Regions from separate parts of the Mesorhizobium sp. 131-2-1 genome, predicted to be linked through region 2. Evidence: riboswitches for the same ligand, from Rfam matches in the RefSeq annotation. Region 2 holds a riboswitch; the other holds the start of a gene.
What was found. A riboswitch is a leader RNA that binds a small molecule or an ion and turns the genes downstream of it on or off. The one in region 2 is predicted to bind cobalamin.
Positions count from the first base shown of each region.

Region 1: linked by a shared signal. The riboswitch ahead of JG743_RS14110 (CbtB domain-containing protein) and the one ahead of JG743_RS30660 (5-methyltetrahydropteroyltriglutamate--homocysteine S-methyltransferase) in region 2 are both predicted to bind cobalamin.

Region 1 covers NZ_AP023247.1:2,936,738-2,941,183, reverse strand. Annotated here, with positions in the region: gene cbiB (adenosylcobinamide-phosphate synthase CbiB) at 1-92, shown strand, start outside; gene JG743_RS14130 (hypothetical protein) at 108-422, opposite strand; gene cobO (cob(I)yrinic acid a,c-diamide adenosyltransferase) at 447-1,061, opposite strand; gene cobU (bifunctional adenosylcobinamide kinase/adenosylcobinamide-phosphate guanylyltransferase) at 1,063-1,584, opposite strand; gene JG743_RS14115 (CbtA family protein) at 1,577-2,377, opposite strand; gene JG743_RS14110 (CbtB domain-containing protein) at 2,393-2,572, opposite strand; cobalamin riboswitch at 2,610-2,803, opposite strand; gene JG743_RS14105 (gamma-glutamylcyclotransferase) at 2,868-3,560, opposite strand; gene JG743_RS14100 (aromatic ring-hydroxylating oxygenase subunit alpha) at 3,694-4,446, shown strand, end outside.
Region 2 covers NZ_AP023247.1:6,364,310-6,368,755, reverse strand. Annotated here, with positions in the region: partial or broken gene JG743_RS30665 (1-aminocyclopropane-1-carboxylate deaminase) at 63-1,188, opposite strand; partial or broken gene JG743_RS30660 (5-methyltetrahydropteroyltriglutamate--homocysteine S-methyltransferase) at 1,421-1,783, opposite strand; cobalamin riboswitch at 1,899-2,022, opposite strand; gene JG743_RS30655 (LuxR family transcriptional regulator) at 2,983-3,711, shown strand; gene JG743_RS30650 (DNA -binding domain-containing protein) at 4,008-4,289, opposite strand; gene JG743_RS30645 (helix-turn-helix domain-containing protein) at 4,406-4,446, shown strand, end outside.

The DNA of each region.
Region 1 (4,446 bases), 3.4 Mb from region 2:
TCTACCAGGTTGCCGACTGGCTGCTGATCGCGCTGTTCGCGATCCTGTCGGCCATCGTGATCTACCTGGATATTTTGATCTCACCGGTGTGACTGCGGCGGCCTGACTCACCAGACAACGCGGACTTCCTTTGCACTTAAATCTGCAGCATCGCCGAACCTTTTGATCGCGTAACCACCAGTAGCCACTGGCGACGATTTCAGAACCGGTTCAATCGCAGAAAAGAGCTTCTCAGCGTCTGGCCCATATAAGTAGAGGACGCATTCGCCCTCGCCAAACTCGTCGCCATCAAACTCACCGGCATTAGCATTCGAAACAACCTGTTCCAAACGATCCTCTAAGACCTGAACCGATTGCCGCTCTTGCTGCGTCCCAAACGGGCCGCCGGTCAGAAGAAGATAGACAATCACTGCTTGTTCCAACGGACATCTCCCGAGGGTAGGCGGTCAGAATTCTATCCCTTGCTGCGCCTTCACGCCGGCAGCGAAATGGTGCTTGGTCAGCCCCATTTCGGTGACGAGATCGGCCGCCTCGACCAGCGCCGGCTTGGCGTTGCGTCCCGTGACCACCACATGCAGGCCCTCGCGACGACCTTTCAGCGCCGCAACCACCTTTTCAAGATCGAGATAGTCGTAACGCAGGGCGATGTTGAGCTCGTCGAGCACCACAAGGCTGATCGAAGGATCAGCCATCAGTTCGAGCGCCCTGGCCAAGGCGGCCTCGGCGGCGGCGATGTCGCGCTTCAGATCCTGGGTCTCCCAGGTGAACCCCTCGCCCATCGCATGCCAGACGACGCGGTCGCCAAAGGCGGCAAAGGCGTCTTTCTCGCCAGTGTGCCATTTGCCCTTGATGAACTGGACGACGCCGACGCGCTTGCCGTAGCCGAGCATCCTCAGCGCCAGCCCGAAGGCGGCGGTGGTCTTGCCCTTGCCCGGTCCGGTGTTGACGATCAGCAACCCCTTCTCGATCGTCTTGCCCGCCACTTCCGCATCCTGCACCGCCTTGCGCTTAGCCATCTTGGCGCGGTGGCGCTCCTCGTCCTTTGGATCGACTTCGGTCATCTCACTTCACCTTCAGCGGCAGCCCTGCCACCATCAGCAGCACGGTATCGGCGACTGCCGCGACCTGCTGGTTGAGCCGGCCGCCGGCATCGCGAAAGCGCCTTGCCAGGGCATTGTCGGGCACGATGCCCAGGCCGACCTCGTTGGACACAACAAACCACGACCCGCGCGGCCGCGACAGCAAATCCGTCAATCGCCGGCATTCGGCATCGAGGTTGTGCTCGGCCAGCATATGGTTGGTCAGCCACAGTGTCAGGCAGTCGATCAGGACAGCCTGCCCATCGGGCAGCGCCTCGATCGCGCCGGCAAGATCGAGCGGCGCGTCTATCGTCATCCAGCCCTCGCTGCGCCGCCCACGATGCAGCGCGATGCGCTCGCGCATCTCGTCATCATAGGCTTCGGCGGTGGCGATGTAGGTCCAAGGCGGCGGGCCAGCCGTCACCAGGGTCTCGGCATGCGCGCTCTTGCCGGAGCGCGCACCGCCGAGGATGAAGGTCAGCGTCCCGCTGGCGCGATCAGGCAAAGCTGTCGCGCAGGCTGGTCGCCGTGCCGGTGAAGCGGCCGCGCACCACGCCGACGGCGCCACCCAGCACCAGCCAGAACACCAGATTGGTGACTGTCACCGCCACCACGAACTGGTGATGCAGGCCTTCCGGGATCGGTGTCTCGAAGCTTTCCGGCTGCGGCGCGCCGACGATGTGCGGCGCGACGATCAGGGCCACGGCCAAGATCGCCAGCGGCAGCGACTTGCGAAAAGCGATCAGGCCAAGTCCGGCGGCGGTCGCGACCACTGTCGCCGTCCACCAGATCTGGCGCGGCAGGAGTTCGGCCGCCGGCATCGCCGGCAGTTCCGGCGGCAGGCCGAGGCCAGGCGCCAGGGTGAATACGGCAAAGCCGGCGAGACCCCAGAACACGCCCTGGCGCCAGCTGCCGATGCCGCCGGCGAATTCCGAAACCGCGACCAGCACCAGCGCGAAGCCGATGCCGGTGACGATGTTGGCCAGCACGCTGAAGGCGAAGCGTTCGAAGCCATCGGCCGGCGCCCAGCCTTCGTCTTCCGCCGGAGCGGCGGCTTCGGCCGGAGCCGGCGCCGCAGAGCTCATGGCATTGCCGGCCGGCGCGGCGGAACTCATGGCGTTGCCGGTCTCGGCAGGCGCCGCGGCATGGTCATGATGATGGCCGCCGCCGGCCTGTTCGTAGACTTCGGCCTTGAGGATCAGCGGCACGGTTGCATAGGCCTGCAGGCAGGCGAGGACGACGCCGGCCACGAGCCCTGCAATCGCCGCGATGAACACGACGTTGCGAAACAGATTCATGATGTCAGATCCTCGTCAGTGGCAGGGAAAGGCCATCGAGTGGCGATAGTCGTGAGCGGCATTGTGGACCGCATCGAGATGCGAGAAGCCGACAAAGCCGACGACGAAAATGCCGAGCAGCGCGGCCATGGCCAGCTGCATGAAACGCGACTGCGAAGAGACGGAGGTGCCGAGGGAGACGGAAGCGGTCGTCATGTCTTGTCCTTTCGCCCTCCACCCGAGGGCATAGAAGTCAACGTTGCTGTCGCCGGCAGGTCTCCTGGCTCGCGGATCAGCGCCCTTCCCCACCTTCCCGAGGATATTCCTCAGTGGCCTTGGAGAGGACTACCGCACACAGTTGCGGGGGCAGCCACGGCATTGGACGAATTCGCCCGCACCGCATTCCCTCTTGGCTCCAAAAACGGAACCGACGACGGCAGGACTATAGGCAGAATCGTCGCGCCCGGCAAACCAAATTCCGGCGGCCACCAGCGCAAATGCGCCATCTGGCCTAGCTGCCCGAAGCGGCAATCCGCTCGGCAACCAGATGCTGCAGCCGCCAAAGATGGCGGTCATGGATGCCGCGCTGCTCCAGGTTCTTCACCGTGTTGTAGAGGTAGTCGGCGCCCGATCCCCAGTGCCCGCAGGATGTCGCCAGCCGTTCGACGACCTCTTTTTCCTCAATCGGGCCGGCATAGGTGGTGCCCTTGCGGTTGATGACGAAGGCCAGCGCCTGCAGCGGACCGCTATCGCTCGAAAGGGTGAGCAGGCGCGGATGGTAGCTGGTCGGTTTCAGCGTCACCTCGCGCCGCAAGATCCTGTCGAGCTGCTGGCGCCGGTCGGCGTCGCCAAGCCTGAAGGCGACACCCTTGCATTGCCCGCCGCGATCCAGCGCCATCATCAGGCCAGGCCGCTCCCTGGTGCCGCGCCAGCGCGTCATTTTCATGCAGAAGGACCTGTGCCAGCCGCGCACGACCGCCACACGCTCCTCGACATTATCGATTTCAGGCTTCCAGATCAGCGAACCGTAGCCGAACAGCCAAAGCGGTTCGGTGGCGGGAAGCTGAGCCTCCAGCGCATCCACCATCGCTGCATAGTCGGCGTCGTCCAGATGCGCGGCGTTGGGGTCGGGTCCGCTGTCTTCGATAGCTCGATAGCATCGTGCGACCAGCTCCTCTGTCAGCGACATCGTTCTTGGCGGCATGGACTGTCCCCGGACACCCGATTTGTGAAGCGCCAACCTTAGAGTCGGCTATTGCACGTCACAATGGCCGTGGCGCGTGACGATTGACAAAGACGGTGGCCGGGTGTCGGCTGGATCATCCAGGGAGCCACAGATGCAGCCCGACCCGAGGGAACGCGACCTCTACAACGGCCTGACGCGGATAGAGCCTACACTGCCGTCGTCGGCCTATTGGGACGCCGAAGCCTACCGGCGCGACCTCGATGCCATCTGGTACCGAAGCTGGCTGCTCGTCTGCCGGGAAACGGACCTGGGCCAGCCGCTGGCATTCAGGACCTTCCGCGTCGGCACGCAGGAGATCGTCGTGCTGCGCGACGAAACCGGCGAATTGCGCGCCTTCCACAACACCTGCCGGCATCGCGGCTCGCAGCTTTGCCAGGAGGGCGAGGGTCGGCTGAAGGCAAGGTTGCTCACCTGCCCCTACCACGCCTGGTCCTATTCGCTGCGCGGCGACCTCGTGCGCGTGCCGTCGAAGTCGCTGCCCGAAGGCTTCGACAAGGCGGATTACCCGCTCTACGGCGTGGCGCTCGCGGTGTGGCGCGGCTTCGTCGTCATCAACCTCGCCGACGACTCCAGCGGCTCCGCGGAAGCCTCCTTCGATCGGGCTTCCGGCAGCCTCGCCAACTGGCCGCTGGAGACGCTGGTCGCCGGCCATGCGCTGCGCAAGGTGATGAACTGCAACTGGAAGATCTTCTGGGAGAATTTCAACGAGTGCCTGCACTGCCCCGGCGTCCACAAGGACCTGTCGCGGCTGGTACCGATCTATGGCCGCGGCCTGATGTCGAGGCACGACGATCCCGAATGGGCGCGCCACGCCGACAATGACGCGCCGGAGTTCTCCGGCGGC
Region 2 (4,446 bases):
TATGAGGCGGCTGGAGACGGCTTTTGGCTGGCGCGTCGGCTGTGGGCGCGCGACATCGAAGCCTATGCCATCCACCCCGCCAGCGTTGCGGTGTCGCGTGAGCACCGGCGCGCCAAAACCGATCGTCTCGACACGGAGCTTTTGATGCGCGTCTTCCTTGGCTGGCTGCGCGGGAATTGCTGGCGGGAACGTTCTGGACATCCTTCCTTGTAGGAGTAGCTGTAGCCATTGATGGCCGGCGCGCCACCGAGATGCGCGTAGAGAATCCTCGAGCCCTCGGGGAAGAAGCCTCTTCTAGTCAGATCGATCAGGCCGGACTTTCCCTCGTACACCGGATGGATGATCAAGGCCTCCGTGCGGGCCGCCAGCCGGATCGCGTCATTCGTGGCGTCCGAGGGAACGCCATAGGCGGGATGGGCATAGTCGGAATTGATAACGATTTCGTCCTCGCGCACGGGGCGGCCCAGCCCGACGAGAGCGGCGGTGTCGTCGACGATGCGGCGGACCTGGGCACGGGTCTGAGCGAGCGTGCCCGCGGCATCGATGCCGATCACCCGGTCGGCGCGGCCTTGCGCGGCGAAGTCGAGCCGGTCACAACACACACGATGATGTAGTCGAAAGCAAAGCCAAGCTCGGTTTCCTGCCTGGGCACCTCTTCGGCGAAGCCGACATAGCCCAGCCCGCCGAACTTGTACACCGAGGCGCCGGCCGGGATCGGATAGGGCTTGCCGCCGGCGTCCTTCACCGACTGAATAGCGTCCTCCCAGCTTTTGCGGATGTCGATATCAAAGCCGTCGTCGACAAGCCGGCTGTCCGCGCCCATCAGGCGCGTCAGCAGGATGTTGCCGACCCGGTCGTAGACCGCATCATGGTGCGGCATCCATTTCTCCTGGATCACCACGCACCTCATGCCGATCTTGGCCGCGTCGCCGCGACCAGGCGTGTATGATTCGACTGGACGCCGCCGATAGACACCAGCGTATCGGTGCCGATGCGAAGAGAGTCCGGCACGATGTATTCGAGCTTTCGCAGCTTGTTCCCGCCCATGGCGAAACCGGAATTGCAGTCGTCATGTTTTGCGTAAATCTGCACCTTTCCGCCCAACGCGGCGCTCAGGCGCGGCAGATGTTCGATCGGGGTCGGGCCGAAGGTCAGCGGATATCGTTCGAACTTCTCAAGAAGTGACATCTAAATGGCTCCAGTTCGATATCAGAAAAGTTATAGCGAATTCGCCCACTCCGTCTCCATCAGCCGCTCGGCGGGCGAAGCCAATCATCTCGCACAGGAGATCGGCATCAGATGTTCTCTCCATGAGCGCGCAGGTTAATCATGTCGCCGCGACCGGCGCTGCCTGTGGCGAGACGAGCCAATAAGGACTGCCCGACGCTATCGGGACCGGGACCAGGAGCACAGGGCAAGGCGCATGCTCCTGACCAGAGTCGCAATTCTCCGTCTGACCTTGGTTGCCGTGGGCCATGGCGAAATAGATGTCGAGTGGGACCTCGCCGCCATTCCGTGCGTAGCGGGACGGCAGGGCGCCGACAACGGCGGCGGTGTCGAGTACATGGTCGTAGAGCGAAAAGTCGTTCGACGGGATTTTCGACACACCGCGATCGCGCTGCTCCTCCCAGCTCGCGGCTCGGAGCGCCTTTGCCGTCGCGAGAAGCTCGGCAGCGCAAGACTATCCTGACCAATAGCTTTCAAGCGAGAATTTCAATTCCCGCCTACGACCAATACGCGGCACACCAAGCGTTGCTACAGGAATTTGCTGAGAGAGAGTCATGCGATACCCCGATGGTTGGCGTGGGGGGCAACGAAGGCGCCAGTAGGCCGATACGAACGCCGGGCTGCAGCGGCCACCGAGACACCCCGCCCGTGGACAATAGTTCGCCGTGGCAGGTCTCCTGGCTCGGGGGTCATAGCCTCTACCCGTCTTCCCGAGGCTGTTCGCCTCAGTGACATGAGTGGGGTCGGCTCGCCTCTAATAGTTGCGGGGGCAGCGCCGGCATCGACCGGCTTCCCGCTCCGCTGCGGAGATGGAAAAGCGGGGCGGGTGCTGGGCGGCCCGTTCGGTTGGCTCCAGTGGTCACGACCGGCGTGCTGTTTTCTACGATTGGGGCGACCTGGGCTGGCGGGCAGCCGTCCATAGTCACGATGACGAGACAAGCCAGGCGGTTGCTTTTTTAAGCGGCTCAAGAAGGGTCATCTCTACGCGATGTCTAGGTCTGTGATAGCCTGCGAAGCGCTGGCCGTTTTCGCAGGAATACTGCCTTATAGGACGCGATTGCGCCGTCCATTGCCGCACTTCCAAAATTAACCTAATGGCATCACTCCACCACTCTGGAGTCACGGATGATAGGCGCAACTTACAGGGGCTACACCGCCGGACCTTCCGCAAGATGATGGGAACGGCGCTTGGCTGTCGAAGCCGGAAACACTCGCGGCAATGTATACTGCGACCAGCGAGGAACTGGCAGGTGCAGCCTGTGAACTATGATGTCGACCAATGCGGTTGTAGTTCGCGAGAATCGCGCTTTTGCATGGACGGACTCAACCTTCACGAAACGCGTTCACGCGAGCTTTCATTTTCTGAGGCAATCGTCAGAAACGTGACCTTCCAGTCGAACCGGCGTACCACTCGTCCGCGTGCGCATTTATCCTAAAAAGGTCAAATCTGTATTTGAGCTTCGACCGAATGGAGCCCCTTCACCTGTACGGCCAGACCGCGAGAGCTTCCTCAGGCATCGCAGCGTCTACACCGAGGCAGGGAATTTCAGATCCGGTTGGGGGCACCATCCCGATTCAGCACGGCTGGACCTTATATGAAAGCACTTGGCTTGTGCCAATGTCTGAGGCCACTGGCGCCAGTTGGCGCGGTTTGCGGCAATGCTCTCGCAAGAGCGTCACGGACCTCTTCCGCACCGTCACCTTTCAAATGACACGTTGCCGGAGAGCCAAGGGAAGGAGCTGAAAAGGGGAGAGATGCAGACTGTCTTCGAGAGATTCTTGGAACGGCTTTCCGAAAGCGTCGATGAGGCTGATCTCCGCGGCGCCCTGGCCGATGTCGCCTCTGGACTCGATCTGCTCACTTTCGCCTATTTCTCCTTTTCCCCGCGGTCTGATGGCAAACCCACGCTGATCTCGAATTATCCGGCGCCCTGGACAGCACGTTATCTTGAGAACCGGTATCAGAGTGTTGACCCGGTCATCGTGCGCGCACGCAGTGGCGGATGCCCGTTTCGATGGCGATCCGATCTGAACGGCGAGGAGGCTGCAGGGGCTCAGGTTTTTGAAGAAGCGGCGCAGTTTGGCATCTGCTGCGGCATGACGATCCCGATTATCGACCGCCGAGGGAATTTTGCTGCGATAACCTTTGCCGCAGACAAGCCCGACGCTGTATTTTTTCGCGCCGCAGAACGCCACGAAGAAGGTCTCCGGTATATCGCGACCTGTTTTCATATGTTTGTTCGCCGCAAACTGTCCGCCGATCGAGTGATCGATGGTGTCCTGCTGACGCCGCGCGAATACGAGTGCCTGCAGTGGGCAGTACAAGGCAAGTCCGATTGGGAGATCGGCTGCATCCTCGGGATCACGCAGCGAACGGCCGCCTTTCATCTGGGCAACGCTCGCGGGAAGCTTGGGGTGACGACCACCAAGCAGGCAATTGGCCGCTTGGCCCGTTCGGCTTTTTTCGATTCACTGACAGGTTAGCTTCACGTGCGCGGCGGCGTTGAAGCGAAGCCCGTGGCGCTCAAGTACGTCCTGTGCTTACAGCGAATCGCTTGCCGGCTCGTTTCCGCCGAAAGCGGCTTCGTTTAAGCGTCGTTCTATGGGTCTCGACGGATCGCTCGCCGGACCTTCGCGTCGCGAGATCGTTGAAGTGCTGATCGGAAGGCGCATCCAAGCCGACTGAACGGCTGCATTCGGTGCGCGTCTCCGGCCCTGCGTTCAGGAATGGAGATTGTCGTGAGTTCCCTGCCTGAAAACGTGACAGTTCCAGCCGTGCGTCAGCCGGCGAACAGTTCCTTGTAGCCGGTCGTTACCATCCAGTTCGCCCGGTCGATATGGCTGCGAACAGCCTTGCGGGCGCGCACCGGTTCAAGGACGGGGTCGATGCCGAGAATGAGTTCGGCCATTTCCTCTACGCTGGCATTGTCGGCGCAGGCGTCGAGGATGCGCAGGTAAATGGTGGCATGCTGCCTGTCGTAAATCGTGATGCTGTCTGACCACGGGACGTCATCGAGCAGTGTCGAGCTTTCAGTCCCATCTGTTCCCGTCGATCGATTCATCTCTGCCGCGAACCTCGCCTGTTGATAGGTGGATTCAAGGCAGTATATCCCAAAATGGGATAATCCGGAACCGGGATTAGTGGCTGAGCCGGTCTTTATCTGACCGGTTCGGCTACATGCCCAAATCACTTCGATCTGCCCGCCACCAGCGGTTTCT